Regions from separate parts of the Streptomyces sp. NBC_01808 genome, predicted to be linked through region 1. Evidence: riboswitches for the same ligand, from Rfam matches in the RefSeq annotation. Region 1 holds a riboswitch; the other holds the start of a gene.

Region 1 (8,099 bases):
AGAGGTTGGCGGAGACCAGGTCGGCGGCGGTCAGCGTCGGCAGGATGCCGATCATCACGATCCCGGCGCCCACCTCGCGCGCCTGCCGGTCGGCGTACCACAGGCCGGTGCGCAGCTCCTCCGCGAGCTGGTCGAGCACCCGGCCGGTGAGCCGGTGGGGCGCGATATTGACTTCCAGGTTGAACTGGGCCAGTTCGGTCTGGAAGTCGGGGCTCGCGATGCGCTCCAGCACTTCCGTGTTCATCATCTGCGGCATGCCGTCCGCACCGACGAGATTCAACTCGATCTCCAGCCCCATCAGGTTCTGCGGGCGGTCGAATCTCTTCTCCTCCAGCAGTCGCTCCAGCACCACGAGACACTCGCGGAGCCGCTGCCGATAGCGGCGGCGGTCGGACAGGTCGAACCCGCCGGCCACGACCTTCTCGCCCATCGAGGTTCCTCCTCGGCTCGGCTGCCCGGGATGATGCCCAGACGCGGGTACCCTGACGCCCGCAGCCGCCGTATCGTCGGCTACGCTGACCGCCGCGCCGGACGGCATCGTTCCGACCGCACACCGCCGGTCGCGCGCACCACCGCTCGCCGATGGGTCGCCATCCCCGACGAGATCCGGCCGACCCCGGGTGCCGGCCGTTACCGCGCCCGTCAGGTGATTCTCGCTGATGTTCCGGAAAGACCAGCGGATATTCGACCGAGAATCCTCTTGCGGAATTCACCCGGACGGCTAGGCGGAAGGACCTCCACCGGTAGTCGTATAAAATTCGCGAACGAGGCAGAGAGTTGGCGCCCCCTTGCACGGATGCGGTCCCCTCTGGCCCCGCTTGCAGACAGCGCCGTCCGCATCTTGCCCCCTGCTCTGCTCCACGTCTGTCGAAGGTAGGCGACCCCTATGACGCTCAGCGTCCTTACGCCCCCCTCCCCGGCTCTGCGCAGCGTCAACGCCGCGCTGAAGTCCCCGACGGCGGTGCGCGGGACCCGTGCGCTCGCGCCGGTGTCCGGGAGCGCGGCGGACGCGACGGACGCGCTGCCCGTCCACGTCCTGGCGGGGGTCGGCGCGGCGGACGGCACACCGCACGCGGCGCTCACCGGCTGGCGGTTCCACCTCGCCGCCGAGGGCCGGGTCGTCGCCGCCGCGGAGGCGCGGATCACCCCGGACGGCTGGGCCTTCTCGCACTTCTCCGAGGGCCCGTACGTCGCCTCCACCCAACGCGCCCTGCGCCAGGCCGAGTCGCTGCCCGCCCTGCTGCAGCCGCGACTGCTGTCCGTACCCGAGCTGTACATGGTGACGCTCTGGCTGCGCGCCGACGCCACCGCTCCGGCCGAGTCGGGCACGGTCGACCCGGCGGATCTGCTGGTGCCGCTGGCGCCCGCGCCGCCCGGCATCCGGGCCCACCGCGCGCACCGCGCCAGCGACCTGCTGCCGGCGCTGCGCGACCGGCTGGCGGGCGCGCGGCTGCTCGGCTCGTCCGCCTGATCACGGCGAGGTCACGGTCTGATCACCGCTGTGGACTAGTCCACTCCCTGCCGGTGCACCCCCCGAAAGGATGGTCCGGCACCGAGCAACCGCCCGCGAGGGTGATGCGTCTTCTGCCCCGGAGACCACCTGACGGTAAATCCCTGCGAATTGACGCGCGCGGGGGAACACTGGTTGCGGAACGAGTCGACACGGGGGCGGCGATGACATCTGCAGACCGCAGGACCGAGACCACGAAACGGCGAGAGTACCCAGCCATGTGCCAGCACCAGCCATCCTGTCCCACCGCCCAGTCCACCGACCGGGAGGCGGCGCGCCCGGTGGCGAACCACCCGGAGCAGGGCTGGAGCCTGCTCTGCAACGGCGTTCTGCTGTTCGAGGACACCGGCGAGCTGCTGCCCGACGGCCGGATCATCGCGCCGCACCGGCCGCCGAACGCCGACGACGTGACCGCCGCGGCCTGACCTGCCCGGGCGGCGGTCCCGGCCGCCGCCCGCCGGCCGGTTTCCGCGGCCGCGCACCCGCCCCGCACGCCGCCGGCCCGGCGCGGGGGCGCCGGGCCGGGTGCGGGACACGCGCCGGCGTACGTCAGGCGTCGTATTCGTCCAAGGGGGGGCACGAGCACACCAGGTTGCGGTCGCCGTAGGCGCCGTCGATCCGGCGCACCGGCGGCCAGTACTTGTCCGCGGGCGTCACCCCGGCCGGGAAGACGGCCTCCTCACGCCCGTACGGGTGCTTCCACTTCCCCGCGAGCTGCGCCGCGGTGTGCGGCGCGCCGACCAGCGGGTTGTCGTCCTTGTCCCACTCCCCCGTGCCGACCCGCTCGATCTCCCGCCGGATCGCGATCATCGCCTCGCAGAACCGGTCGAGTTCGCTCAGGTTCTCGCTCTCGGTCGGCTCGATCATCAGCGTTCCCGCCACCGGGAACGACATCGTCGGGGCGTGGAAGCCGTAGTCGATCAGCCGCTTGGCCACGTCGTCGATGGACACGCCGGTCGCCTTGGTCAGCGGCCGTACGTCGACGATGCACTCGTGCGCGACGAGCCCGCCGGGACCCGCGTACAGCACCGGGAAGTGCGGCTCCAGCCGCTTGGCCACGTAGTTGGCGCCGAGCACCGCGACCTGGCTGGCGCGGCGCAGCCCGTCCTCGCCCATGAGCTTCATGTACGCCCACGAGATCGGCAGGATCCCGGCCGAGCCCCACGGCGCCGCCGAGACCGGCCCCACGCCCGTCTCGGGACCCGCGGCGGGCTGCAGCGGGTGGTTCGGCAGGTACGGGGCCAGGTGCTCGCGGACCGCGACCGGGCCGACGCCGGGGCCGCCGCCGCCGTGCGGGATGCAGAACGTCTTGTGCAGGTTCAGGTGCGAGACGTCGCCGCCGAACTTCCCGGGGCCCGCGAGGCCGACGAGCGCGTTGAGGTTGGCGCCGTCCACGTACACCTGGCCGCCGGCGGCGTGCACGGCGTCGCAGATCTCCGTGATGTGCTCCTCGAACACGCCGTGCGTCGAGGGGTAGGTGACCATGAGGACGGCCAGCTCGTCGCCGTACTGCTCGATCTTCGCGCGCAGGTCGTCCGCGTCGACCTCGCCGTTCTCCGCGGTCTTCACCACCACGACCTTCATGCCGGCCATCACCGCGGAGGCGGCGTTGGTGCCGTGCGCGGAGGACGGGATGAGGCAGACGGTGCGGCGCTCGTCGCCGTTGGCGCGGTGGTACGCCCGTACGGCCAGCAGGCCCGCCAGCTCTCCCTGCGATCCCGCGTTGGGCTGCAGGGAGACCTTGTCGTAGCCGGTGACGGCGGCCAGGCCCTCCTCCAGCTCACGGATGAGGGTCAGATAGCCCGCGGCCTGGTCGGCGGGGGCGAAGGGGTGCAGCCCGGCGAACTCGGGCCAGGTGACAGCCTCCATCTCGGCGGTCGCGTTGAGCTTCATCGTGCAGGAGCCGAGCGGGATCATGCCGCGGTCCAGCGCGTAGTCCCGGTCGGCGAGCGTGCGCAGGTAGCGCAGCAGCGCGGTCTCGGAGCGGTGCCGGTGGAACACCGGGTGGGTCAGGTACTCGTCGGTGCGCAGCAGCCCGGCGGGCAGCGCGTCGGCGGTGGCGGCGTCCAGCTCACCGACGTCCCGGCCGGTGACGCCGAAGGCGTCCCAGACGACGGCCAGGTGCTCGCGGACCGTGGTCTCGTCGCAGGAGATGCCGACGTGGTCGGCGTCGGCGAGGCGGAGGTTGACGCCGGCGTTGCGGGCGCGGGCGGTCACCTCGGCGGCCCGGCCGGGGACGCGGACGGTGACGGTGTCGAAGAACGCGCCGTGCACCACGTCGGCGCCGCCGGCCCGCAGGCCCGCGGCGAGGATCGCGGCGAAGCGGTGGGTGCGCCGGGCGATGGCCACCAGGCCCTCGGGGCCGTGGTAGACGGCGTACATCGACGCCATCACCGCGAGCAGCACCTGCGCGGTGCAGATGTTGCTGGTGGCCTTCTCGCGGCGGATGTGCTGCTCGCGCGTCTGGAGGGCCAGCCGGTACGCCTGCGCGCCGTCCGCGTCCTTGGAGACGCCGACGAGCCGCCCGGGCAGGCTGCGCGCGAACTTCTCGCGTACGGACATGTAGCCGGCGTGCGGCCCGCCGAAGCCCATGGGGACCCCGAACCGCTGGCTGGAGCCGACCGCGATGTCGGCGCCGAGCGCCCCGGGCGAGGTCAGCAGGGTGAGCGCCAGGAGGTCGGCGGCGACGGTGACGACGGCGCCCAGCTCGTGCGCCCGCTCGATGACGGGCGCGAGGTCCCGTACGGCACCGGAGGCGCCCGGGTACTGCAGCAGCACGCCGAAGACGCCGCGCTCCGCCGCCTCCGCGGGGATGCCGTCGGCGAGGTCCGCGACGACGACCTCGACGCCGGTCGGCTCCGCCCGGGTGCGCAGCACGGCGACGGACTGCGGCAGGGTGTCGGCGTCGACCAGGAAGACGCCGTCCTTGACCTTGCCGACGCGCCGGGACAGGGCCATCGCCTCGGCGGCGGCCGTGCCCTCGTCGAGCAGCGAGGCGCCGGCGGTGGGCAGCCCGGTGAGGTCGGAGACGACGGTCTGGAAGTTGAGGAGCGCCTCCAGACGGCCCTGGGAGATCTCCGGCTGGTACGGGGTGTACGCCGTGTACCAGGCGGGGTTCTCCATGACGTTGCGCAGGATGACGGGCGGCGTGTGGGTGCCGTGGTAACCGAGGCCGATCATGGAGGTGAGCACCTCGTTGCGCGCCGCCAGGCCGCGCAGCTCGGCCAGCACCTCGGCCTCGGAGCGGGCCGCGGGCAGCGTGAACGCGCCGGTGCCCTTGATCGAGCCGGGTACGGCGGCCTCCGTCAGCTCGTCCAGCGAGCCGTAGCCGACCTGGGCGAGCATCTTGGCCCGGTCGCCCGCGTCCGGTCCTATGTGGCGCTGCTCGAAGGGCGTGCCGCGCTCCAGGGCGGAAAGCGGGATGCGGTGGGCGTTCGTCTCGGACAAAGGGGCCTCCTGGTCGCGCGGACCTTCGCGGATGCCCCTGGGCCGGGCACCCGTACGGCCTCCCCCTCTGTCATCCGGACCTGAGAGCTTCACCGGCACGCCCTGACTGCGGGCGGCCCGGCTTGCACCGTCGGTGAGGAAGGGCCGCGCGGCGGCCCGCCCTGCTTTCCAGAGTGACCTCGTCCGTGCGGTACGGGGGCCTGAGAGATTCCGGGGAGGAGTTGCTCCTTCGGCGCCTCCGGCTGGCGGGCGGAGGACTCTCCCGCACGGGGTCTGCAGCCACGATCAGCGTACCAGCGCACGCCCCCGCGCATCCCGGCGCGGGCGCCGGCTCCCGTGCGCCCGGGCGGCGCCCGCCGAGTGGCCGCGGGGCGGGTTGTGCCGTTACGTGGAGGCAGCGGAGCTGTGACGAGACGTGGGAGGCACCGTGCAGACCGACATCGACCCCCGGAGCCTGATCGGCGTGCGCGCGTACGACAGCAACGGCGACAAGCTCGGGACCGTCGACGAGGTGTACCTCGACGACGCCACCGGCGCCCCGCAGTGGGCGGCGGTGCGCACGGGCCTGTTCCACCGGGACGCGTTCGTGCCGCTGGGGCCGAGCGAGCTGGCGGACGAAGGGCTGCGGGTCCCGTTCGAACGGGAGCTGATCAAGGACGCGCCGGACTTCGGTGTGGGCCGGCACCTCTCCCCCGCGCAGGAGCTCCAGCTCTACCACCACTACGGCATGACGCTGCCGCCTGAGGTCGCCAAGACCCAGCCGCAGCAGCAGCCGCCGCAGGACCGGGACTTCGGCGAGGTCGCCGGCTCCGACGACTGACCGGCAGCCGCCGGACATCAGCGCCGGCGTCAGCCGCCCGGCGCCAGCGGCAGCGGGTCCGCGGGCGTCAGCGCCGGGTCGTCCGCGGCGAACGTACGCACCCGCCCGGGCGCGGAGCCCGGCACCTCGAACCGCACGGTGACCCGGCCGACGCCGCTGCCCTGCACCCAGCCGGGGCCGTGCTCCGCGTGCCGCACGTCCAGCCCCGGCAGCCACTGCGGCGCGGCCGGCTCCGGCTCCGCCGCGGCGGGCCGCGGGGGCGGCTCCGGCGGCGGCAGCGCCACCGGGCCGTCGGCGTCCACCGGCCCGTGCTGCACCTCCGGCGCCTGGCCCGCCTGCGCGAACAGGTCCTCCTGCGTGAAGTCCGCGAGCCCGCTCACGCCGACGCCCAGCAGCCGCACGCCCGCGGTCGTCTCCACGCTGTCCAGCAGCCGCAGCGCCGCCTCGGTGACCACGGCCGGGTCGTCCGTGGGCCCGCGCAGGGTCTCGGAGCGGGTGAGGGTGGAGAAGTCGTACCGCCGGACCTTGAGGACCACCGTGCGGCCGGAGCGCCCCGCGCCGTGCAGCCGCGTCACGCACCGCCGCGCCAGCCGCTCGACCTCGGTGCGGATCCGGACCCGGTCGGTGAGGTCGACGTCGAAGGTGTCCTCGACGGACACGGACTTGGTGTCCCGGTCCGCGACCACCGGCCGCTCGTCCAGACCCAGCGCCATCACGTGAATCCCGGTGCCGTGCGCCTTGCCCAGCAGCCGCACCATCTCGTCCTCGCCGGCGTCCGTGACCTCCCCGACCGTGGTGATCCCGGCCCGGCGCAGCGTGTCCGCCGTCGCCGGGCCGACGCCCGGCAGCGTACGCACGTTCATCGGCCCCAGCAGCGCCCGCTCGCCGCCCGGCGGGACCACGACGAGCCCGTCCGGCTTGGCCAGCTCGGAGGCGACTTTGGCGAGCATCTTGGAGGCGGCGAGCCCGACGGACCCGGTGAGGCCCGTGGCGGCGCGGATGTCGGCGCGCAGCCGGCGCGCCACGCTCCGTAGCGCCGCCTCCTCCGCGGGCGTGCCGCCGGCTTCGAGGTCGACGAACGCCTCGTCCAGGCTCAGCGGCTCCACCAACGGCGACAGCTCCCCGAGCAGCGCCATGACCTGGCCGCTGACCTGCTGGTAGAGCCGGAATCGGGGGATGAGGAACGCGGCGTTCGGGCAGAGCCGGCGGGCCATGCCCATGGCCATGGCCGAGTGCACCCCGAAGACCCGGGCCTCGTACGACGCGGTGGCCACCACGCCGCGGGGGCCGAGACCGCCGACGATCACGGCCTTGCCCCTGAGGCTCGGCTTGGCGGCCTGCTCGACGGCGGCGTAGAACGCGTCCATGTCCAGGTGCAGGACTGACGGGGCGCTTCTCACACGGTGATGGTCCCCCATGGGTACGACATCGGCCCCGCAGCGGCCGTCAGACGGCCGTGACGGCGCCGTGCGGGCCGGGGCGCGGGACGCCACCGGCCGGGCTGCCGGAGGGGCGTCAGCCGGCGCGGCTGCGGCGGCGCGCCAGCTCGTCGGCGGCGTTGTGCCCGACCAGCGTCTCGCCGGTGTCGATGCGCTCCGCGTGCAACTGCGCGAGGGCGGCCTGCACGTCTCTCCAGACCACGCCGACGGCGATGCCGAAGATCCCCTGGCCGCCCTGGAGCAGCTCGACGACCTCGTCGGGTGACGTGCACTCGCAGACCGTGGCGCCGTCGCTGATGAGGGTCATCCGCCGCAGGTCGGCCGGCTCTGCGGCGCGCAGGTGGCGCACGGCCGTCCTGATGCTCTGCAGCGAGACCCCGACGTCCAGCAGCCGCTTGACGATCTTGAGTACGACGACGTCGTGGGAGCCGTAGAGCCGCTGGGCGCCCGAGCCGTTCGCGGGGCGGACGCTCGGCTCGACCAGGCCCGTACGGGCCCAGTAGTCGAGCTGCCGGTACGTGATGCCGGCCGCGGCGCACGCCGCCGGTCCCCGGTAGCCGACCTCGTCCGGGGCCGCAGACGCGGCCTGCGGCCGCCTCGCGGGCTCCGCGCCGTGCCCGTACAGCGGAACAGCTCCGCCCCCACCGGCCGATCTCCCGCCGCCCGTGACCACCACGCCGACCTCCCGCTCCCTGACCTGCCACCCGACGGTAGGCAGTCGCCCCGGGCGCGTCAACGAACGCCACACGGCGCACGCCGGGTGCTCATCACCCTACGGGTGGTTTGCCGACGGCGCCCGTGCGGTAGGCCCGGGCGGGCTACCGGGGGCGGCTCTCACTGGGGGTTCGTACCGAAGTCCTCGGGCGTGATCTGGTCGAGGAAC
Region 2 (8,099 bases), 5.6 Mb from region 1:
TTGCCCCCTGGTTCGGAGTGATGGGACGAGAGCGGGAACGGCGGATGCCGCGCCCAGTCGGCTTCTTGGCGTCATCGGCGGCCCTTGGGATCGAGTGCGTCCCTGAGCCCGTCGCCCAAGAGGTTGAAGGCCAGCACGGACAGGAAGATCGCCACGCCCGGTACGACCATGAACATCGGATCGACCTGGTAGTAGTCGATCGCGCTGCTCAGCATGCCGCCCCAGGAGGCCTGCGGCGGCTGGATGCCCACGCCGAGGAAGCTGAGCGCCGCCTCGAAGAGGATGTTGGTCGGGATCAGCAGGGTGGAGTAGACGAGGATCGGCCCCACCAGGTTCGGCAGCAGCTCCCGGAAGAGGATGAAGGGGCCGCGCGCGCCCAGGCTCTTCGCCGCCTCCACGAACTCGCGTTCGCGGAGACTGAGCGTCTGTCCGCGGACGATACGGCCGATATACGGCCAACTGAAGAAGCCGATGACGAAGATCAGCACACCGATGTGGAGCTGCAGCCCCTTCAGCCCGAACGCGCCGCCCTGCAGCGCGGCCGAGATGGAGATGGCGAAGAGCAGCACCGGGAAGGCCAGGAACGTGTCCATGGTCCGGCTGATGATCGTGTCCGCCCACTTGCCGTAGTAGCCGGCGATCACGCCGAGGACGGTGCCGATCACGACGGCGACCATGGTGGCGCCGAAGGCGACGAGCAGCGAGACCCAGGAGCCCTCCAGGATCCGGGTGGCGATGTCGCGGCCGAGCCGCGGCTCGATGCCCAGCGGGTGGTCCCAGCTCATGCCGCCGAAGGAGCCGTACGGGGTGGCCAGGGAGGGGTCGACGAGGTCCTGGTTGAGCCTGTTGGGGTCGAGCCCGAAGATCGACTGGATCGGCCGGGAGAGCGCGGCGATCAGGATGAGGAACACCACGACGACGCCGCCGGCCATGGCGACGCGGTCGCGCTTCAGCCGCATCCAGGCGATACGCCCGAGCGAACGGCCCTCGATCCGGCTCTTGTCCACGCCCTCGACGAGAGCTTCCGGCGTCGCCTCGGTGGCGCCGGTGGTCTCGATAGGTGCCGTCATGTTGTGGGGACCCCTCTCGAGCGGCGGCGTCCCGCCGTCGTCTGCCGCGGTAGCGGCTCAATCGCTTCGCTGGTGCAAGTCATGCCGTGGTGCCGTGATCCGTGGTGCCGTCGTGCCTGGTGCCCGTAGTGCCTGATCGTGAAGCCCTGCCGTCGCACAGGGGAACGACAGCTTCCTGCGGGGGGAGTCTTCAATGCGCCTGCGATCACTCGCCAGACCCCAAGGGGAATGGATGCGCAAACGTGATGCGATGCAGTGGATAACCGTTATCCGGACATCCGACCGCCGCTGAGCGGATCTTCACCGGCACGATATCGGGACACGTACGGACATAACGGGGTCAGGCGGGAGGTCGGGCGGGCCGGCGGCTCAATACTGCGGGGCGGGTCCCGGCTGCCAGCCGGACTGCGGGGCGCCGCCCGCGGAGTACGGCGGCGGGTAGCCGTAGCCGGCGGGCGGGGCGGCCGGGCCGCCGCCGTAGGCGCCGCGGTCGAAGAACGGCCGGGAGTTCGCCCGCATCCACATCGCCACCGGGTCGTGGTCGTCGGCCAGCGCCACCGTGGAGACCGCCAGGCCCGGGGGCACGGCGGCCACGGACTCCTGCATCATCGACTGCGCCGCGGCGACGGACTGCGCGCCCGTGTCGTACAGGTCTATGCCGATGGCGAGGTACGGCTCGCCGAGCGCCGGCTGCACCCAGGCGCGGCAGAGCGTGCGCACGGCGGGGGTGCGGTGGGCGGTCTGGCCCAGCAGGGCGTAGAACTGCGCGACGTCCACGACCGGTTCCGCGATCCGCAGCGGGCCCGCGGGCAGCCGGTCCAGGCCCGTGGCCACCCGGCGCAGGTCGAGCCAGGGGACGCCGACGCCGCCGCCCGCGGCGTGCGGGTCGAGCCAGAGGCCCCAGCGGTCGGGGTAGAGCGCGGCGGCGATCTCCGCCCCGGCGACGGGCTCGTGGGCGCCGGCCCAGCCGCTGGCGGCCAGCTCGCGGTCGGAGCTGAAGCAGGGCGCGTAGGCGTGGCCCTCGACCTGCATGCTGCCGTACTGCGCGTCCGGCGAGTCGGGGCGGCCCTGCCAGAGCAGCATCCACACCTGCCCGGCGGCCAGCTCGGCGAGCAGCGCCTCGTACGCGTCGTACCTGCCGGGAGCCACCTGGCGGACCAACTGGTCCACGCCCGCTCCCGGCGCCCGCCCGCTCGCGCCCCCGTTCACCCTGGGCCCCAACCCTTCGTCTCGGCCGCCGCCGCTCCCGGGCACGCGTGTACGCCCGGAAAGGTCATCAAACCAGCTTAGAGCCTGACCGCGTCAGCCGACCCGGATGTAGAACGGCTCGACCTTGGCCCGCATCCAGGTGATCACCGGGTCCACCGCGGCGTCGAGGAAGACCAGTTGGACCTTCCACGGCACCGGCTGCGCGCCGAGCGCGCGGCCCAGCGCCTCCACCGTCGCCTGCCTGCTCTCGTCGTACGTGTCCAGCAGCTCCACCCCGATGTAGAGCTGCTCCGCACCGCCCTCGACGCTCGCGAGCCCCCGGCGCGCGCTGCGTACCACCCCGATCCGCTCGAACTCCTCCCGCGCGACCGCCAGGAAGTCCACCGGGTCGTCCTGCCAGTCCGGCGTGAACAGCCGCACCCGGCCGCCGCGCGCCTCCCCCGGCAGCCGCGGCGCCCCGCGGTCCCTGCACAGCTCCGCGACCGCCGCCGGCGGCAGCGGCACGCCGACCGTGCCGCCGGGGTTGACCGCGATGCCGACCTGCGGCGGCAGCCCGCGGGCGAACTCGCGGGCCGGGGCGACGGTGAACGACATGTGGGAGCCGCTGACCCGCAGGAACTCCTCCTGCGAGGAGAACACCGGCACGTACGGCGCGCCGCCTATCTCGGTCGTCGGCACGGGGAGCGAGGGGCTGTCGGGCCCGCCGCCCCCGGGCAGCGGCACCCACAGGCTGCTGCGGCCCAGCACCTCCAGCAGCCGCGGGGCGGCCTGCGGGTTGCCGAGCGAGGCGGCGAGCACCTCCTCCAGCTCGTTGCCGGGGAAGCCGCCCGTGGCGGGGGGCTGCGGGGAGCGGTAGTCGAAGCTCATCGGGACCAGCCAACTTTCGGGGGATGAACGTCGGCACCCTAACGGCTGCGAGCACTCGCGGGCGAAGCCCGCACCTGCCCACGGTGGAGTCCTCTCACCCTCACGACCTCGCGACAGGGAGCCCGTTTTCCATGCGTACGCACCGAATGGCCGGCCTCGCCGCCACCGTCGTCTCCGCCGTCGCCGGCGGCGCCCTCGTGCTCGGCATGGCCGGGCCCGTCGCCGCCGCCGGGGACGCCGCAGGGGGCGGGCACCCCGACGTCCTGCCCGCGGCTTCCGCCCCGGCCGCCGCCGACGTCGACCCCTCGACGCTGCACCTGCTGGCGCAGCTCGGGCAGCTCACCGCCGCCACGGCCCGGACCGTCGAGCAGGTCCAGCAGGCGGTCGCCGACGGGGGCTTGCAGAACCCGCGCACGCTGCCCGACGTGCGGTCGCACCTGGACGCGGTGGACGCGGCGGCGAGGGCCGAGGGCAAGGTGAAGTCGATGAAGGCGCGGAAGACGACCGCCCTGGCGCAGGCCGTCGGCTCACTGCGGGAGGAACTGACAGGACTGGTACGGGCCGGGCAGGCGGGCGACAGGGCGGCGGTGGCGGCGCGGGCCCCGGTGACCGTGACGGCGCTGGTACGGGTCCTCGCGGCGACGGCGGTCAGCGGGCTGGTGCCCGCGGGGCAGGTGCCGCAGATGCCGCAGAACGCGGCGGTGCCGCCGAGGCTGCCGGCGCGGTCCGGCGCGTAACGGCCCGGCTGCCTGCCCGGTCCGGCGTGCAGCCGCGCCCGCGGGCTCAGCCGAAGCTGATCGAGCGCTGCGCCCCCGTCGCCTCCCCGTCCAGCACCAGCACCGAGTCGCAGCCCTCCGCCGGCTGCCCGGCGTGCGCCCAGTCCAGCAGCCTCCGGTGCGCCCACCGGTGCCGGGCGAAGGCGTACCGCGACACCGCGCGCCCGCGCCGCGCCTGCCGCTCCCGCGCCACGTCCGCCGGCACGTCGAGCACCACGACGTGCACCCCGCGCCCGTACCGCCTGGCCTGCCTGGTCAGCCACCAGCGCACCCACGGCAGCGTGCCGCAGTCGTGCACGACGAGGCTGCCGCCCGCGCGGACCGCGAGACGCAGCCGCGCGTAGTGGTCGACGCGGACCAGCGGCCGGTAGGCGGCATACGGGAGCCGCGTGCCCAGCTTGCGCGCCCAGCGCTCGCGCACGTACTGCGAGTCGATCAGCCGCACCGCGGCCGGCGGCTGCGTGCGGCGCATGAGCGTGCTCTTGCCGCTGCCCGGCAGGCCGGAGATCACGACGATGTCCCCCTCGGGATATCGAAGCCGTTCCCTGGAGGCCGCCTGCTCCACCGTCACGCTGCCTCCCACGCCCCGCACCGTCGCCTCTTGCCGTCCACAAGCCTCGCAACAGCGGCGGGGCTCGACAAGGACGCAACGGAAGGTGGCCTCCCACTTCTTCCCCTGTCCCGCGGTCGAGGGCGCGTGCAATGATGGGCCCCGCCAACTGCATACCGGCCGTTCGAACCCGCGCGGGAGAGTCCCGGTGCCTCGTCGCACCGGGCGCCGAAGGAGCAAGTCCTCCCTTGAATCTCTCAGGCACCGTCACCGCGCGGGCGAGGCAGATCTGAAAAGCGGGCGTGCCCGGCCGTGCGCCGGCGCCGCCCCACCCAAGGTGCAAGCCACGCTCCCGCGGGATCGTGGCGAACCTCTCAGGTTCCGATGACAGATGGGGAGGACACGACCACCCCCTGTCCGGGAGCCTGACGATGACCACTGAGAGCCCTGCACCGCGCCGTACCGCGCTCGACGCCACGCACCGCGCCCTCGGCGCCACCATGACCGACTTCGCCGGGTGGGACATGCCGCTGCGCTACGGCAGCGAGCGCGAGGAGCACGTCGCGGTGCGCACCCGCGCCGGCCTCTTCGACCTCTCCCACATGGGCGAGATCGCCGTCACCGGCCCGCGGGCCGCGGACCTGCTGGACTACGCCCTGGTGGGCCGGCTCTCCGCGGTGCGCCCGGGCCGCGCCCGGTACACGATGATCTGCCGCGAGGACGGCGGCATCCTCGACGACCTGATCGTCTACCGGCTCGCCGACGAGGAGTACATGATCGTCGCGAACGCCGCCAACGCCCAGGTCGTCCTGGACGCCCTCGCCGAGCGGGCGGCCGGCTTCCCGGGCGCCGAGGTGCGGGACGACCGGGACGCGTACGCCCTGATCGCCGTGCAGGGGCCCAAGTCCCAGGACATCCTCGGCCGGGTCACCGACGCGGACCTGGCCGGCCTGAAGTACTACGCGGGGCTGCCCGGCACCGTCGCCGGCGCGGACGCGCTCATCGCCCGTACCGGCTACACCGGCGAAGACGGCTTCGAGCTGTTCGTACGCCCCGCGGATGCGGCCGCCGTCTGGGCGGCGCTGACCGCGGCGGGCGCGGACGACGGCCTGGTGCCGTGCGGGCTCTCCTGCCGCGACACCCTGCGTCTGGAGGCCGGCATGCCGCTGTACGGGCACGAGCTGACCACCGCGCTCACGCCCTTCGACGCCGGGCTCGGCCGGGTCGTCAAGCTCGACAAACCCGGCGACTTCGTCGGGCGCAAGGCGCTCGAACAGGCCGCCGGGCGCGCCGCGGCCGAGCCGCCGCGGGTGCTGGTCGGCCTGGTCGCCGAGGGCCGGCGGGTGCCGCGCGCGGGGTACGCGGTGGTGGCCGGCGGCCGGCGCATCGGCGAGGTCACCTCCGGCGCCCCCTCCCCCACCCTGGGCAAGCCGATCGCCATGGCGTACGTGGACGCCGCGCACGCGGCACCGGGGCCCTCGGCGGCCACCGGCGTGGGCGTCGACATCCGCGGCAGCCACGAGCCGTACGAGGTCGTCGCCCTGCCGTTCTACAAGCGCCGCTGACCGGCTCCGCAAGAGCCCCTCACCCTTTCCGCGGCGGACCCTCGACCGCGCCACCAGCGCCCCTTTACGCCTCTGACGTCCCGATCCTGGAGAATCGCCTTATGAGCAACCCTGAGCACCTGCGCTACAGCAAGGAACACGAGTGGGTCGCGACCGCCGACGGGGTCGCCACCGTCGGCATCACCGCCCACGCCGCGAACGCGCTCGGCGACGTCGTCTTCGTCCAGTTGCCGGACGTGGGCGCCGCGGTCACCGCGGGCGAGCCCTGCGGCGAGCTGGAGTCGACGAAGTCCGTCTCCGACCTCTACGCGCCGGTGACCGGGGAGGTCACCGAGACCAACCAGGACGTCGTGGACGACCCGGCGCTGGTGAACTCCGGCCCGTTCGAGGACGGCTGGCTGTTCCGGGTGCGCGTCTCGGCCGAGGCCGCCGACCTGATGTCCGCCGCCGAGTACACCGCGTTCACCGCGGGCTGAGCTCCGCCGCCGCAGCCCCGCCCGCCCGCGTCCCTCTCTCCCCGGAAGGTCCCATGTCCCTTCTGAACGGCTCGCTCCACGAGGTCGACCCCGAGGTCGCCGCCGCCGTGGACGCCGAACTCAAGCGCCAGCAGTCCACCCTCGAAATGATCGCCTCGGAGAACTTCGCCCCGGTCGCCGTGCTGGAGGCGCAGGGCTCGGTCCTCACCAACAAGTACGCCGAGGGCTACCCCGGCCGCCGCTACTACGGCGGCTGCGAGCACGTCGACGTCGCCGAGGAGCTGGCCCGCGAGCGGGTCAAGGCGCTCTTCGGCGCCGAGGCGGCGAACGTCCAGCCGCACTCGGGCGCGTCGGCGAACGCGGCGGCGATGTTCGCGGTGCTCAAGCCCGGCGACACGATCCTGGGCCTGGACCTGGCCCACGGCGGGCACCTGACCCACGGCATGAAGATCAACTTCTCCGGCAAGCTGTACGACGTCGCCGCCTACCACGTCGACGCCGAGACCGGCCAGGTCGACATGGCCGAGGTCGAGCGGCTGGCCAAGGAGCGGCGGCCGAAGCTGATCATCGCGGGCTGGTCGGCGTACCCGCGGCAGCTCGACTTCGCCGGCTTCCGCCGGATCGCCGACGAGGTCGACGCGCTGCTGATGGTCGACATGGCGCACTTCGCCGGTCTGGTCGCGGCGGGCCTGCACCCCAACCCCGTGCCGTACGCGGACATCGTCACCACCACGACGCACAAGACCCTCGGCGGCCCGCGCGGCGGCGTCATCCTCTCCCGCCAGGCCCTCGCCAAGAAGATCAACTCGGCGGTCTTCCCCGGCCAGCAGGGCGGCCCGCTGGAGCACGTGATCGCGGCCAAGGCGGTGTCGTTCAAGATCGCCGCGTCCGGGGAGTTCCGCGAGCGGCAGCAGCGCACGCTGGACGGCGCCCGCATCCTGGCCGAGCGGCTGCTGCGGGACGACGCCCGCGCGGCAGGCGTCTCCGTGCTCTCCGGCGGTACGGACGTCCACCTGGTCCTGGTCGACCTGCGCGCGTCCGAGCTGGACGGCCAGCAGGCCGAGGACCGGCTCCACGACATCGGCATCACCGTCAACCGCAACGCGGTCCCGAACGACCCCCGCCCGCCCATGGTCACCTCCGGCCTGCGCATCGGCTCGCCCGCACTGGCCACCCGCGGCTTCACCGCCGCGGACTTCGAGGAGGTCGCCGACGTCATCGCCGAAGCCCTCAAGCCCGGCTTCGACGAGGGGAAGACGGCCGCACTCGCCGCCCGGGTCACCGCCCTGGCGCAGAAGCACCCGCTGTACCCCGGCCTGTAGCCCGTACGGCCCGGCGGCCCGGCGCTTGGAGGCGGCGGGCGTCCGGGCCCCGGGGCCGTGCGCAACCCGTCACCACCCGCACCACGCACGCGCACGCCCCACGCAAGGACAAGGGAGTCCCAAGTGGCCATCTCCGTCTTCGACCTCTTCTCGATCGGCATCGGCCCGTCGAGCTCGCACACGGTCGGCCCGATGCGGGCGGCCCGGATGTTCGCGCGCCGGCTGAAGAACGAGGGCCTGCTGGCCCACACCGCCGCCGTACGC

Evidence for each region. Region 1 has a riboswitch for glycine ahead of gcvP (aminomethyl-transferring glycine dehydrogenase). Riboswitches for the same ligand answer to the same signal wherever they lie in the genome.
Region 2: another riboswitch for glycine. It lies ahead of gcvT (glycine cleavage system aminomethyltransferase GcvT); the one in region 1 lies ahead of gcvP (aminomethyl-transferring glycine dehydrogenase).

The regions. Positions count from the first base shown of each region.
Region 1 is NZ_CP109072.1:669,053-677,151, forward strand. It holds gene OG946_RS02585 (glutamate--cysteine ligase) at 1-430, opposite strand, end outside; gene OG946_RS02590 (hypothetical protein) at 887-1,471, shown strand; gene OG946_RS02595 (DUF5999 family protein) at 1,729-1,935, shown strand; gene gcvP (aminomethyl-transferring glycine dehydrogenase) at 2,060-4,957, opposite strand; glycine riboswitch at 5,136-5,232, opposite strand; gene OG946_RS02605 (PRC-barrel domain-containing protein) at 5,373-5,777, shown strand; gene OG946_RS02610 (DNA polymerase IV) at 5,807-7,177, opposite strand; gene OG946_RS02615 (MerR family transcriptional regulator) at 7,293-7,892, opposite strand; gene OG946_RS02620 (bifunctional nuclease family protein) at 8,051-8,099, opposite strand, start outside.
Region 2 is NZ_CP109072.1:6,223,492-6,231,590, reverse strand. It holds gene OG946_RS27660 (ABC transporter permease) at 72-1,070, opposite strand; gene OG946_RS27655 (enhanced serine sensitivity protein SseB C-terminal domain-containing protein) at 1,440-2,240, opposite strand; gene OG946_RS27650 (enhanced serine sensitivity protein SseB) at 2,373-3,146, opposite strand; gene OG946_RS27645 (hypothetical protein) at 3,278-3,883, shown strand; gene OG946_RS27640 (AAA family ATPase) at 3,930-4,505, opposite strand; glycine riboswitch at 4,658-4,755, shown strand; glycine riboswitch at 4,756-4,873, shown strand; gene gcvT (glycine cleavage system aminomethyltransferase GcvT) at 4,904-6,037, shown strand; gene gcvH (glycine cleavage system protein GcvH) at 6,139-6,513, shown strand; gene glyA (serine hydroxymethyltransferase) at 6,567-7,835, shown strand; gene OG946_RS27620 (L-serine ammonia-lyase) at 7,959-8,099, shown strand, end outside.